One region of the Vreelandella sp. ssv genome, then DNA from elsewhere that is predicted to be linked to it. Evidence: predicted binding sites of a transcription regulator. Region 1 holds the regulator's gene; the other holds the start of a gene.

What was found. Region 1 encodes sigma-54, which starts transcription at its own class of promoters, with help from an activator protein. Its sites were predicted from a motif close to TGGCACNNNNNTTGCTNT; they were not measured.
Region 2: glnA (glutamate--ammonia ligase) is a predicted target of sigma-54. The motif match lies at 4,836-4,853, and genes of this name have one in related genera.

Annotation. Positions count from the first base shown of each region.
Region 1 is NZ_CM182545.1:1,517,876-1,525,461, reverse strand. It holds gene lptC (LPS export ABC transporter periplasmic protein LptC) at 1-106, shown strand, start outside; gene lptA (lipopolysaccharide transport periplasmic protein LptA) at 118-609, shown strand; gene lptB (LPS export ABC transporter ATP-binding protein) at 621-1,370, shown strand; gene AC5TBW_RS06940 (RNA polymerase factor sigma-54) at 1,495-2,910, shown strand; gene hpf (ribosome hibernation-promoting factor, HPF/YfiA family) at 3,009-3,317, shown strand; gene AC5TBW_RS06930 (PTS sugar transporter subunit IIA) at 3,322-3,792, shown strand; gene rapZ (RNase adapter RapZ) at 3,882-4,817, shown strand; gene AC5TBW_RS06920 (HPr family phosphocarrier protein) at 4,863-5,132, shown strand; gene pmbA (metalloprotease PmbA) at 5,136-6,476, opposite strand; gene yjgA (ribosome biogenesis factor YjgA) at 6,601-7,122, shown strand; gene tldD (metalloprotease TldD) at 7,123-7,586, opposite strand, start outside.
Region 2 is NZ_CM182545.1:203,056-210,641, forward strand. It holds gene AC5TBW_RS01005 (metal ABC transporter ATP-binding protein) at 1-167, opposite strand, end outside; gene AC5TBW_RS01010 (hypothetical protein) at 164-313, opposite strand; gene AC5TBW_RS01015 (hypothetical protein) at 480-1,151, opposite strand; gene AC5TBW_RS01020 (hypothetical protein) at 1,352-1,654, opposite strand; gene AC5TBW_RS01025 (alpha/beta hydrolase) at 1,700-2,695, opposite strand; gene AC5TBW_RS01030 (acyltransferase family protein) at 2,810-3,838, shown strand; gene AC5TBW_RS01035 (hypothetical protein) at 3,919-4,542, opposite strand; gene glnA (glutamate--ammonia ligase) at 5,075-6,481, shown strand; gene AC5TBW_RS01045 (DUF4124 domain-containing protein) at 6,621-7,172, shown strand; gene glnL (nitrogen regulation protein NR(II)) at 7,416-7,586, shown strand, end outside.

The DNA of each region.
Region 1 (7,586 bases):
GCCCCAGACAATGAGCGCTACACGCATGGACGTGTGGCTTAACGATAGCCAGGTGCGCTTAACTGACAACGTGCGTGGTACACATCCCCCGGCCACACAACCTTAAGAGGAGTTGCCATGAAAGCATTTATCTATACCGCCCTTTTCGCACTCGCGGTGCCGCTATCGGCCATGGCTCAAGACAGCCAAGCCCCTATAGAAGTTGAAGCCGACCGTTTAGACCTTGACCAGCGAGCCGGTACTGCTGTCTACAGCGGCGATGTCAATATTCGCCAAGGCGAAATGCAATTACGCGGCGAGCGGGTAGAAATTGAACGTAATGAGGCAGGCGAACTCTCGCGCGCAACCTCCACCGGTGAGCGCGCCTATCTGCGCCATCAAGCCGAAGGGCAAGAAGGTCCTACGGAAGGCTGGGCGAGACGCATTATTTACCACGTCGCTGAACGCCGCGTTGAGCTGATCGACCATGCTGAATTAATTCAACAAAACGACACCTTTACCGGCGGTCGCCTTGAGTATTTTATCGATCGAGAAGTGATTCAGGCGCGCTCTGACGTTGACGGTAGCGAGCCCCAGCGCATCCGCATGACTCTTCAGCCGGAACAATAGGGAGCCAAGCCGTGGCAACAGCAGACACCGCCTCGATTCGAACCCTTTATGCCCACCATTTGGCGAAAAGCTACAAGCGCCGCCGAGTGGTTAAAGACATCAACTTAGAGATCTCCCAAGGCAGCATTGTGGGATTGCTCGGCCCTAATGGCGCGGGCAAAACCACTTCCTTTTATATGATTGTTGGGCTCGTGAAATCCGATGCTGGCAAGGTGAGTATCGACGACCTGGATTTAACTCGCGCCCCAATGCATGAACGGGCTGCGGCGGGTATCGGCTACCTTCCACAAGAGGCGTCTATTTTTCGTAAATTATCGGTCGCCGATAATATTATGGCGATACTCGAAACTCGCAAAAAGCTCAGCCGCAGCGAACGCGAGCAGCGCCTGGAGGCGCTACTTGAAGACTTTCACATTACCCATATACGCGACAACCTCGGCATGAGCCTTTCGGGTGGCGAGCGTAGACGTGTGGAAATTGCGCGTTCGTTAGCCACCGAGCCCGCCTTTATTTTACTGGATGAGCCCTTTGCTGGTGTTGATCCAATTTCGGTAGGTGAGATCAAAACCATTATCCGGGCGCTAAAACAGCGCCATATTGGCGTGCTCATCACCGACCACAACGTACGTGACACTCTCGATATCTGTGATATCGCCTATATAGTGGGAGATGGACAGATCATCGCCAGCGGATCTCCTGACTCGATCCTGACCAATCAAAAAGTAAGAGACGTTTATTTGGGTGCTGACTTCCGTCTCTAAGCTTATTTTTCTCGTCTAATTAGTGCTCTACAACAACTTTACTACCAATGGCATGCTTATTGCACTTGCACCTGGGACCTACTCGCACTAGGGTGGAGCATTCTGATTAACGAGTGGTTCTCAGATGGTCATGAAAGCTTCTCTTCAACTGCGTATCGGCACCCAGCTGACCATGACACCTCAGTTGCAGCAGGCTATAGCCCTGTTACAGCTATCAACGCTGGACCTTCGTCAAGAAATTCAACAGGCCTTAGATGCCAACCCCATGCTCGAGCAAGAGGATGAATTTGGCGAACAGGCAGTCAGCGAGCCCAAAGAGGAAGAGTGGTCAGAGAGCATTCCTACCGAGCTATCGGTAGATAGTGACTGGTCTGATACCTACCAAGACATGGGTAGCTATAGCGGCACCAGTGGTGAAGGCCCTGATTTTGAGCGCCAAGCGGCCGGACAGAGCCTTCATGGGCACCTGCTTTGGCAGCTCGCCATGACCGATTTTGGCGCTCGAGAGCAGCTTATCGCGGAAAGTTTAATCGACGCGCTAGATGCTAACGGCTATTTAACCCAGCCGCTCAATGACATTCGTGAAGGGCTTCGCGCGCAGGGGATTGATGGACTTAGCCAGCGTGAAGTGGAAACGATCCTGCTTAAGCTGCAGCAGTTCGAGCCAACGGGGATATTCGCCCGTGACCTGCGCGAATGTCTGATGCTGCAGCTGGCCGCCCTTCCCGATGACACATCTCTTCTGGTTCCTGCTCGCCGCTTAGTCCGCCAGTTTCTTGAATCGCTAGGCAAAGATGATATGCGCCTGCTGAAACGTCGCCTGGGGCTTGATGATGACCAGCTAGCGGATGTCATCCTACTCATTCGAAGCCTTGATCCACGTCCCGGTAGCGCCTATGGCGATACCGACGATAACTATGTAACGCCTGACCTTATCGTGCGCCATGATCACGAAGGGTGGCATTTGGAACTCAACCCAGAAGCATTGCCGAAGCTGCGCATCCAGCCTGACTATGCGAGCTTGATAAAGCGCGCTGACAAAAGCCAGGACAACCAGTTTTTAAAAGAGCATTTACAGGAAGCCCGCTGGCTTATTAAGAGCCTTTCCAGCCGCAACGACACGCTGCTGCGCGTTGGTCGTGAAATTATTACCCGTCAAATTGGCTTTTTAGAGTATGGCGAAGAAGCCATGAAACCGCTCATTTTAGCCGATATTGCGGAGGCCGTGGAAATGCACGAGTCGACTATTTCGCGGGTCACCACGCAAAAATATATCCATACACCGCGCGGCGTGTTTGAACTCAAATACTTTTTCTCAAGCCAAGTCAGCAGCCAGGATGGCGACAGCCACTCCAGCACTGCGATCCGCGCTAGGCTCAAGAAGTTGATTCAAGAGGAGCCGCCCGGCAAGCCCCTTTCGGACAGCCGGTTGGTCACACTCTTAGAAGAGGGCGGTATCCAGGTAGCGCGCCGTACAGTGGCAAAATATCGTGAAGCCATGGGCATTCCCTCATCTAGTGAACGACGTCGTTTGCGTTAAGATCGGTACACATTGCAGCGAAACTCTCGACAAGGGCTTTGCAACGCGGCAAAAAGGGTTACAATCGAAGTACAGTCCGATGGATAAGGAGAACGTCAATGCAAGTAAATATCACTGGTCATCACGTAGATCTGACTGACGCCTTGCGTGACTATGTCAACGAAAAGCTTGAACGTGTAGAGCGCCATTACGACAATATAACCACGGTGCAAGTCACCTTATCTGTGGAGAAAGAGCGCCAGCAGGCTGCCTGTACACTGCATGCAGCAGGTGCAGATTTACATGCAGAAGCCTTAGACAGTGATATGTACGCCGCGATTGACGCATTAGCGGACAAAATTGATCGCCAACTAGTTAAACATAAGGAAAAAGCACAAGCTCGCGCCCAAGGCGCAGGCGTGCGTTAATTCAATGACGTTGGAAACCATACTCCCCCCGGAACGCGTCCTTTTCGACGTCCCCGGGGGCAGCAAAAAAAGGGTGCTGGAGTTTTTCAGCACCTTTATTGCCCAAAACACCCCCAGCCTGGACAGCCAAGAAGTGTTTAGCCGCTTAATCGGCCGCGAGCGCTTAGGCAGTACAGGTATTGGAAATGGCGTGGCTATTCCTCATGCGCGTAGCCCTCACTGTTCGGCCCCCATTGCTGGTTTTTTAAAGCTTTCAGAAGCAATTGATTTTGACGCTATCGACGGCGACCCCGTTGATCTGGTGTTTGTGTTGCTGGTACCAGAAGAGGCTGATGACACACACCTCTCTCTATTAGGCCAAGTAGCCACCATCATGAACGATGCGGATACGCGCCAGAAGCTGCGTAAAGCAGCCAGCCAGCGCGAACTACTTGAGTTGCTTACTGCTAAAATTCGTGAGCAAACAACGCCTTAAAAACCTAAACTTGCTATGCGGTAGAATATGGCAGGCTAGTTTTCGCTCACCACCCTCAACGCAGCTTGATCAAAGCAAAGAGAGACTCTATGCAACTTGTGATCATTAGCGGCCGCTCTGGGTCAGGTAAATCTATCGCCTTACAAGCGCTTGAAGATCTTGGCTACTATGCGATTGATAACCTCCCCGCCATGCTGCTGGGAGCATTGGTGGACGAAATACGCGATCAGGGTGAACGCGCTCATTTGGCAGTCAGTATTGATGCCCGCAACTTGCCGGGTGCCTTAGAGCGACTACCGTCGTTATTAGCGGAGTTGCGCCAGCGTAAAATTGATTTTCAAGTCATCTACCTGACTACCGATGCACGCATACTGCTTGAGCGTTATTCGGCTACAAGGCGGCGCCATCCGTTAACTCGCGATAGCGAAATGACGCTAGAAGAAGCAATTAATAAAGAAGAAGAAACGCTGCACGATATCCGCGACCTGGCCGATTTATTGATCGACACTTCACGGCTTTCGGTACACGATTTGCGCCGCCGCATTACCGACCAAGTAGCCCATCAGCATCGCGATAAGTTAACACTAACCCTTGAATCCTTCGGTTATAAACGTGGCGTGCCGCTGGATGCTGACTTGGTTTTCGACGTGCGTTGCTTACCCAATCCTTATTGGGATCCAACGCTACGCCAATTTACAGGCCGTGACGCCAACATAGTGGCCTTCTTGAGCGGTTACCCCATCGTAGATGCCATGAGTAACGATATTCAGGCTTGGCTTGAACGTTGGTTGCCCGCTTACCAAGATAGTCAGCGCAGCTACATGACTATCGCGATTGGCTGTACTGGCGGACAACACCGTTCGGTTTATATGGTTGAACAATTAGCAGAGAGGCTTGCGCCTAGTATGGGTGAAGTTCAACTGCGCCATCGCGAGCTAGGGTTGCATTACACATTAAGTGAACAGCCCGCCACTCCCTTGGTCTGCGCACCCCAAACCGATGATGAGCAGCAAGAGACCTCTTGAGCGCTACTACCCATTAATGACACCACTCGGCGAAAAGGAACCAGGGTGCCAGAAAGAATACTTACACTCACCAATCAACGTGGGCTTCACGCTCGCGCGGCTACAAAATTGGTTAAGTGCGGCCAACAGTTCACGGCTACGATACGTGTTCAGAAACAGCAACAGATTGCTGACGCCGCCAACATCATGTCACTATTGATGCTCGCCGCACCTTGCGGTACCGAGCTAACCATCAACGCCGAAGGCGATGACGCCGAACAGGCGCTTGACGCTATTCAAGCACTGTTCGACGCCCGTTTTGAGGAAGATCAGTAGCTTTTAGTCGCCCGCCACGGTCATGGCATCAACCAACCAGCTACCCGTGTGAACACTGCCACGGGTATCGGTGTCATCGCCAATTCCCACTAGCCCAGCAAACATCCGCTCAAGATTACCCGCAATGGTGAACTCTTCAATGGGGTACTGTACCTTGCCGTTTTCAACCCAAAAACCTGCTGCACCGCGGGAGTAGTCACCGGTCACGCCGTTGACACCCTGCCCCATCAGTTCCGTCACCCAAATACCGCGCCCCATTGCCTGCAGCAGGCTCGCGCGCGATTGCAGCGGTGCCGCTATGCGCACGTTGCGCGCCCCACCGGCATTGCCAGTCGTTTGCATCTTCAGCCGACGCGCGCTGTAGGAGGAGAGCATATAGCTAGCGATGCTCCCCTGATCGATAAACCGATTATTGCGGGTTTGCACGCCCTCGCCATCAAACGGCGAACTCGCTGTAGCACCGACCTCCATTGGCCGCTCTTCAAGACTAAACCAATCGGGAAACAGCGGCGTTCCAAGCCGATCACATAGGAACGAGGCTTGGCGGTATAAAGCACCACCGGCTAAACCGCTCAGTAAATGACCAATCAGACCACTGGATAGTGAGGGGTCAAAGAGCACCGGAAAGGTGCCCGTGGGAGGACGTTTAGCGCCTAGTCTGCGCAGCGTACGCGCGGCGGCCTCACGGCCCACCTCAGCGGGGTCGCGCAGTGCCTTGGGATCACGTGCCGAGGTATAGTCGTAGTCGCGCTGCATACCGGTCGCATCTTGGGCAATCAGCATGCAGGACAGTGAATGGCTACTGCCCTTTTGAGTCCCTAAAAAGCCGTGGCTATTGGCATAAACACGCACCCCTTCACCACTCGAGAGTGAAGCACCGTCCGACTGGGAGATGCCTTCAACATCACGACCTGCCTGCTCACAGGCAAGCGCTAGCTCAATTGCTTCATCGGTTGTAAGTGCCCAGGGGTAATGCACTTTTAGATCAGGCAGCTCGGTGGCCATGAGGGACGCATCGGCCAGCCCTGCGGCAGGATCTTCGCCAGTGTAACGAGCAATCGCCAGGGCTTTTTCCACAGCAGCCTGAATCGAAGCACTGCTGGCATCCGTCGATGACGCACTTCCTTTACGTTGTCCTACGTAAAGCGTCACGGCGATGCCCTGATCACGGGATAACTCAACCGTTTCAACTTCACCCTGGCGAACGCTAACACCGACTCCCTGATCGACGCTTGCGCCTACTTCGGCAGCATCCGCGCCCAAGCGTTTAGCCAACGCTAGCGCCTCTTCGGCACGCGCGGTCAATAACGCCTGCTGGGCGGATGCATCAAATGCTTGTGCCATATAGCCTCCTTTCTCAACCGAATGTCTCTCAACCGAAGTCTTTCAAGAGAGTGTCCATCGGCGAATCAATGTTGTACTCGCAGCTGGTATAATGCCGCAACGAATCTTGTCTGTGAGTCACACTATGCGTAAGCAACGTCCCGATCCAGTAGAAGTAGAAGAGCAGGAAGAACGCCCAAGCAAGTCGCAACTCAAACGCGAAATGCATGCCTTACAGGCACTTGGGGAAACGTTGATCGCCATGCGACCAGCGGAACGCGCCCGCTTTCCCCTTTCTGACGATATGCTGCGCGCTATCGAGGAAACCTCGCGCATTCGTTCTCATGAAGGCCGCCGCCGCCACATGCAATACGTGGGCAAACTTATCCGTAAAGAGGATCTCACCGCCATTCAAGGTGTGTTCGACTCCATCGATCAGGAGCAGGAACAGCGCGACCATGCGTTTCACCGACTCGAAAAATGGCGGGAACGCTTAATTGACGAAGGCGACGCGGCGGTTGACCTGTTTATGGCAGAGCACCCTGATGCAGATCGCCAAACGCTGCGTCAATTGATCCGTAACGCCCAGCGGGAACGTGAGCAAGGCAAACCGCCGACCAGCTCGCGAAAGCTCTTTAAACACCTGCGCGAAACCCTCGCTCTTTAATCAAGACTGTGTTCCACCGACGGTCAGCTCATCCAATTTCAGGGTGGGCTGGCCCACACCGACCGGTACGCCCTGCCCCTCTTTACCGCATACGCCGATACCGGTATCCAGTGCCATATCGTGACCAATCATGGAAACGCGCTGCATGGCCTCTGGCCCGTTACCAATCAAAGTGGCCCCTTTCACTGGCGCCGTCACCTTACCATCTTCAATCAGGTAGGCTTCGCTAGCGGAGAATACAAACTTGCCTGATGTAATATCTACCTGACCGCCGCCAAAGCTGACCGCATAGATGCCACGCTTAACGCTTTTGATAATATCACTAGGCTCATCTTGGCCCGCGAGCATCACGGTATTGGTCATGCGGGGCATTGGCAAATGAGCAAAGGACTCACGCCGCGCATTTCCCGTAGGCGCCATTCCCATTAAGCGAGCATTGAGTTTGTCCTGCATATAGCCGGTCA
Region 2 (7,586 bases), 1.3 Mb from region 1:
CCCATAATGGCCTGAATCAGCGTGCTTTTGCCGGCACCGTTGGCCCCAATCAGCGCGGTAATTGCCCCCGGCTTAAAGTCGCCCTCGATATGTTCCAGCACCGTCCGGCGCGCCTGGGCCAAATGCAGGTTGTGAAGCTGTAAGCGTGATAGCGAGCGCTGACTCATCCCAACCACCCGCCTGCCCAAACCACCAAGGCCCAAAGCACCAACAGCGGCACGGCCACAAACAGCAGCCGTTTAACAGCCGACAGCGACATCAAGGAGAAGTGACAAGGACCTTCCTTGTTATGGCGGTGCGTATGCTCACTCATCAAGCAGCCTCGTGTAATTTTAAATAGGTTATAACATAACGTTTAGCAAAGCCAAAAAATCGCTGGATATTTTACTCATTCACGCCCCGCTGGCAATAATAAAGCGCTGGCGGAAAACCGCCGCCAGCGCTTTAGGGGAACAACTTAAATGGGAAGAGGGTTTAAATCAGTAACGCCAGGTAGCGCCTAGCTGCTGTGGCCCCATATTCAGTGCATATTCACCAGGTATAGTGATCGACCCCAGTGAAAGATTGGCGGGTTGGAAGCGATTAATGGCAGACGATGCCTGATTTGGCTGGGTCCAAATTTGTAGCTCATTGACCAGCATGCCGGTAGCAAAGTTGATCGCACCATCGCTTTCCCGGCCATCGGCCGCAATCACCGCGCCTGCCACGCCATTCACCACCAAAGAGCCCACCCGAGCACCCCAGCCGCGCCGTTCACGTTCCGCTTGGGCGAGCTGCAAGCCTAGCGCCTGCACGCCGCTTAAATCACCGCTAGCTTTCAAACGCTTATATTCGGCCAAGGCCGCCGGGTGCGGCTGGCGATCCGTCAGCATCCCACCCACGGCCAGTGCTGATTTCACCACACCCACCCGCGCATCAAAGCGATCATCAGGGTCGCTTGCCTCGCTTGATTGGTAAGCGTTCACCGCCAGGCTGGTGGCGTAAATGCCGGTCCAACCCCACTGCCAAACATTGGCATGGCGCGCGCCGTTCTCAAACACATCGTCATATTCCCCCCACTGCCCGTTGGTTTGCGCCTGGGCTTGGAGAGAGACAGGCAGAGCAATCACCAGCGTAGTCACCAAGGCAGTGAAAAGACGAAAAGGATGCATAGTGAAGGACCTATATAAGGGGAGCGGTAGCGCTAAGCGTAGCACGCAAATCAAATGAGAAGAGTGAGAGTGAAGTATGGCGAAGTGAACGGTGGTTCAGATGCATGAGTTGAACTCCGTCGCCTAGCTATTCAAATTCACGTAAAAAAGCCATCAAGTTGATGGCTTTTTGTTGCTGAAAGTAGCAAAGCGCTAACGCATTAATCTTCTTTCGGCGGTGTTTCCATGGCGCGTTTGTCGTCGGGGACCCTGACGATGTGGCCTACATTGAGTTTGCTGTGGCTTTGGTGGCGGCCGCCCTTGGCGTCGATGATCGCGACGACTTCACCAATGCTGACCGCGTCATCTTCGCGATAGGCTTCTACTTTGACGCGTACCATGGCGCCCTGGTAACGGGCTGAAATAATGTCGCCCGGGTCGGGGGCGTTATGGTCGGGGTCGTTTTTAAAGTACTCCGCTACGCTGGCGCTACCTGGGTTATCCCATTCTACGTGCTGATGCATCGTCGTCTTCCTTGTCACAATGGATGTATCTTTAGTGTAGTGCGTTCAGCTGCTTACTTCATCAGGGCTTTCTTCGATAGGCGCTTTTTCTTCCGCCGTGTCTTCCGCTGCCGCGACGTTATTGGACTGCCCCACGTACTGAAATAAGAAGTTTAGTGCTGCCGGTAAGCTGGCGCGCCATACTTGCCAGGTATGCCCGCCGGGGTAAAGGTCGAGTCTCACGTCGTTGGGCTGAATGCGCTCCATCGCTTGGCGCAGTATGCGGGCATGGAACTCTGCATCGTAAACGTCGCGGCGTCCGGCGCTGATATAGAGCGGTACTGGGGAAAGATCACCCTCTTCGTCGGTACCGCGGGGTGTCACGAGTAGGCGGTACTCTTCTAGGTAGGCGGTGTAGTTAAGGGTTTCCCAAAGCTCCTTATCAAATTGTCCTTGTTCATCCAGAAATGCGGGATGGCGCCAAGCGGAGGAGTTGCGCGGCGGTAAAGGGACGTAGCTGGCGGGGCTTAATGCGGCCACGGCGGCGAATAAGTCAGGCCGTTCTAGAGCGAAGTTAAGCGCACCATAGCCTCCGGCGGAAAGGCCTGCTACACCACGTTGGTGGCGCTCTTTGCCAACACGGTAGGTTGCTTCCACGTGGGGCATTAGGTCATTAAAAAACGCGCTGCGCGCGGGTTCGTTATGCCCGTCTACCCACCAGCTGCGGCTGCCCGGCATGATGTAAACTGCGGGTGGAATGTGCCCAGCGCGGATTAACCTATCGGCGACCTGTTGCAAATTTCCGCGTGAAACCCAGTCGCGGTCTGTTCCAAAAGAGCCGTGCAGCATATAAATGACTGGATAGGTAGCCGTCGCTTGAGTGTCATAATTGTCAGGTAAATAAACGCTATACGGGTAGTCGTAGCCGAGCGTGGGTGAGAAGAACTGATGGTGCGTAACCTCGCTGGCTAAACTATGACCGCTGAACGTTAGCCATCCAATTAGGGTGCTGAGTAGCACGCGACATCGGTATGAGTTAAGCGGCAGCTTGATTTTGAACATGTTACCTCCGGAAATTAAAACTGTTCAATGAGGTCGGACAGCACGACGGCGGTAGCTATTCATAATAGCCATTCAGGGTGCCGAAAGTGGAGTTAGGTAACGGCGGGAGGCCCAATGCGAAAAATTGAAGAGATCTATTGGTTGCGTGCATACGGCTGTATAGCCGTTTTTTTGTTTCATTTATTAGATCACGTTAATCAGCGCCTCGATAACGTTGCCACTGATTTGATGCGCATACCGCTGGTGCTGGGTACGCCAATTTTTCTGTTTATTGCGGTCTTCGTTTTCGCCGTTCGCTACAATAAATCCGTCCCAGAAGGCTTTCTCCTTCAGCGTGTGAAATATGTCATGGTGCCGTACTTCGTGTATGGCTTTATTTATTCGACCGCTGAGTGGCTAAGGCAGCGGGGTGCGGATGAGCCGGTGGGCTTTTTGGCCAATGCGGTCGAGTACTATGTCTATGCGGGTTGGCATGGCTATTTTTTGATCATTGCGATGCAGTTTTACGTGGCTTATTGGCTGTTTACCCGCTGGCAGCTGTGGCGAATGAACCCGGTACCGTGGCTATGGGGCGCCTGCGTGATCAGCATGGCGTATTGGGGCTTGGCTTACTGGTTTGACGTTGACCTGCCTGGTTATCTGCTGTGGATCGCACCCTTGGGGTGGATTTATGTTTTTTTTCTGGCGTTGGTGCTTGTACGTTACTACCCGCTAGCCACGGAGAGTTTGTTGGCTGAGCGGCCCGGTTGGATGCAGCAGATGGCGCATCCGGTGTGGCTGGCACTGCTGGTGATACTCATTATTGCAGCGACGTTTGCTGGCTGGCTGGCGTTTTCCTCCAAAGAGGTATGGGTGATACCTTTTTTTGTGCTGTTTATGCTCTGCGCCATGCGCTATTTGGCAGGACGACCGGCGCCGTTATGGGTTCGCCACATCAATGCGTATTCGTTTGGTGTTTACTTGGCTCACCCCATGTTTTTCGTGCTGACCGATGTGGTCGTTGCGCCTTTGGCATTATCGATTGGTGTGTATGCGGTGGTGCTCATGGTGGTAGGCGTTGTAGGGTCGGTGGGGCTGAACAAGTTAGCCAATACCACCACGTTGGGAGCGATGCTATTCGGCAAGCGGTTGAAGGTACGTTAATTGTACAAGCGTGATAGCAGTGCAGTGAAAAGAGGTATTAAAACGGCTGTAAAGGTGCGGTAAACAAAAGCCCAATGGTCCTATGGGCGTGGCGTGTAAGCGGGGTCCGTGGGCGTTGTCAGCGTGGGGTTATCTTGTTCCTCTGCCTGACTAAGCAGATGGCCTCTATACGTTTTCAGACGGGTGGGGCAGGCATGCAAACGCTGTAAAAAGTCGTCAATCGCGCAGCGGCCATCCAGCTCAGGGTCAAAACCACCCAAGCGTTCAAGCCAGGCCCGGCTAACGGCAATGTAGGGAGGTAGCAGTTGTGCGCTAGCCAATAAGCGTCGCAGGATGCGCTCGGATAATGATGGCTGCGCAAGGCCAATAATCAAAGCATCTAGACTGTAGGTATTTAGTTGGGGGTAGAGCGAACCCCACAGATTGGCAGGTAGTGGCTGCTTTTGTAACGCGATAATTAACCACTCAGCTTGGCTGGCGAACGCCGCTTTATTGATACGTGCTCCCAACGGCAGCGCTGGGGTAATCAAGCAGTGAGTATGATAACGCTGCTCAAGTGAGCCCAGGCGAGCATGGGGTTGCGTGCTCGTCACCAGAATGGGGAGCAGATGGTCGGCGATGCCGGATCCACGTATGGATTTCAAATGGCGTGGCAACATCTCACCTGTCACCATGGCATCAACGATAAAGCAGACCGATCCCATTTGCCGACTCCAATTGTGAGCAAATCTATCAAATTGTAATTTATTGTAGTAGCTGGTTTATTTGAGTAGCAAGTAAAAAGTTTGCGAGCCAAAAAAGAGGGTTCAGTATTGTTAATGCACTGCTATGGCGCATAAGGCATTATTTTTGATCTATTTTGGTGCGTTGAGATATTTTTTAGTTGTCTAACGAGGCTCTTTATAGGCTTATGCGTCATCAAGAGGCATTTAAATCAATTTTTAAACGTTTAAAAAACAATTAGTTGTTGTTTTTTTATGCCATATTGGTGCAGTGTTGGCATGCACTCTGCATTGTATTTGGAAGCGGCTCGCGTACCGTAGGCATAAGCCCTGCGGCGTGCTAAAACGATAGCCGGTCTGTAATGCTCGCTGAGCGCTTTGTTTATTAATGTCAGGCAAACGTTGAGCGAATAAGAATGACAAACGTGCGGTTTAGCACGTATTTTGTCGAACAACACTTTTATCGGTAGCTTACAGTCGTTAGCTTTAAGCCATGCTCATACCGGAGGACTCTATGTCAGCCAAGACTCTCGCGTTAATTGAAGAACATGATGTTAAGTGGGTAGACCTGCGTTTCACCGATACCCGCGGTAAAGAACAGCACGTTACCGTGCCTGCTCGCGATGTGAACGAAGAATTCTTCGAGAATGGCCAAATGTTTGATGGCTCTTCTATTGAAGGCTGGAAGGGCATTAACGAATCCGACATGATTCTGAGCCCGGAAGATGGTACTGGCTATCTCGACCCCTTCACCGAAGATGCGACGCTGGTTCTGCGCTGCGACATCATCGAGCCGGCCACTATGCAGGGCTATGATCGCGACCCGCGCTCCATCGCTAAGCGTGCTGAAGCTTATTTAGAGTCTACTGGTCTGGGTGATACCGCGTTTTTCGGTCCTGAACCTGAATTTTTCATCTTTGACGAAGTACATTGGAAGTCTGATATCCAGGGCTCTATGTACAAAATCACCTCTGACGAAGGCGCTTGGGCGACCAATAGTCAGGTAGAAGGCGGCAACTTAGGCCACCGTCCGCGCGTTAAAGGCGGCTACTTCCCGGTTCCTCCGGTTGATAGCTTCCATGATATCCGTGGTGCGATGTGTAACACCCTGGAAGCGATTGGCCAGACCGTCGAGGTTCACCACCACGAAGTTGCCAACGCAGGTCAGAACGAAATCGGCGTTAAATTCAACACGCTGGTGAAGAAAGCTGACGAAGTTCAGGAAATGAAATACGTGATCCACAACGTGGCACACGCGTATGGCAAAACGGCGACCTTTATGCCGAAGCCGCTGGTTGGCGACAACGGTTCTGGTATGCACGTTCACCAGTCGTTCTGGAAAGATGGCCAAAACCAGTTTGCGGGTGACGAATACGCTGGCCTGTCTGAAATGGCGCTTTTCTACATTGGCGGCATCATTAAGCACGCCCGTGCATTGAACGCGTTCACCAACGCTTCTACTAACTCGTACAAGCGTCTGGTGCCTGGCTTTGAAGCACCGGTAATGCTGGCCTACAGTGCCCGCAACCGCTCTGCTTCCATCCGTATTCCTTACACCGCTAGCCCGAAAGGCAAGCGTGTTGAGGCTCGCTTCCCTGATCCGACGGCTAACCCGTACCTGGCATTCTCTGCCATGTTGATGGCTGGTATCGACGGTATCAAGAACAAGATCCATCCTGGCGATGCTATGGATAAAAACCTGTATGACCTGCCGCCAGAAGAGGGCAAGTTAGTACCCACCGTAGCGCACAGCCTGGATCAGGCACTGGAAGCCCTCGACGCTGACCGTGCGTTCCTGACCGAAGGTGGCGTGTTCACCGACGAAATGATCGATGCCTACATCGAGCTCAAGATGGAAGAAGTAGAGCGTATTCGCATGACGACTCACCCCATCGAGTTTGATATGTACTACAGCTGCTAATCAGCGCTACTCACCCCTGGCTGTTACTATCCGTTAGGCGGTGATAAGTGTAGATGCTGTGATAACTGCAGTTGTTAAGAGAACCCCGCTTCGGCGGGGTTTTTTCGTTTTGGGGATGAAGAGAGTTATGAGGGGTGCTATGGGCAAAGTGAGCGCATTAGCGGTCAGTATCTTGATGACCGCTGCATTGAGCATTGTTGAAGCTGTCAGACCGGATACGGCTTTCGCTCAGACGGTTTACCGGGTTACCGATGCGCAAGGCAACGTTACCTTTACCGATAACCCAGGCCGTGGTGGGGAAGCGTTGGAATTAGCGCCACTGCCTAGCCTGCCGCCAGCGCTAAGAGCGGCGTATACCTCTGTCAGTGAGACGCCTGCTGCTGTACGTCCCCAGGGTAAACCGGGGCAGCCCTTCATGCCCTATGATCATTTTTCGATTGCTCTGCCCCAGCAAGGGGCACGATTGATGGAGAAAAGCACGGCGGTGGAAGTGGCTATTGCACCACCGCTACGTGATGACCACCAAGTGCGGCTGCTCGTTAATGGAGAGATTAGCCAGACCGCGTTGCATAGCGATGTGTTCTGGTTAACAGGGCTCTCCTCAGGCCGGTATGAGCTTCAGGCTGAGCTATTGGATAGCAGCCAGCGTTTGCAGCATCGCACGCCTGTGGTGGCCATTACGGTTCCTTAAAGCCGTTTTAAAAGCGGTTTTAAAAACATAGTTAAACACCTTGATGCACTAAAATGGTGCGGTGCCCGATGTGTTTGGTGCTGCAAGTGCGCTAAAACGATTCACCATCGTTGACTGCGTTGCCCACAAGCCGTGCAGATAGGCATAAATGCATAATTGGCGCGCTTTTTGCAGTTCCCTCACTGATCATCCACCTGTAGGTCTGTAACGGCGATGGAAGACGCAATTTTTCAGGACGACACCATGCATCAGCGTTTGCTTGAACATCTCACCACGGCGGTCTTACTGCTAGACGGAGATTTGCGTGTGCGCTGGATGAACCCTGCCGCTGAGGCCCTATTGGCGGTCAGCCTTAGCCGAGTGCACGGGATTAGCCTGGATACACTACTGGGCGGCGATGAGAGCATTGATGAT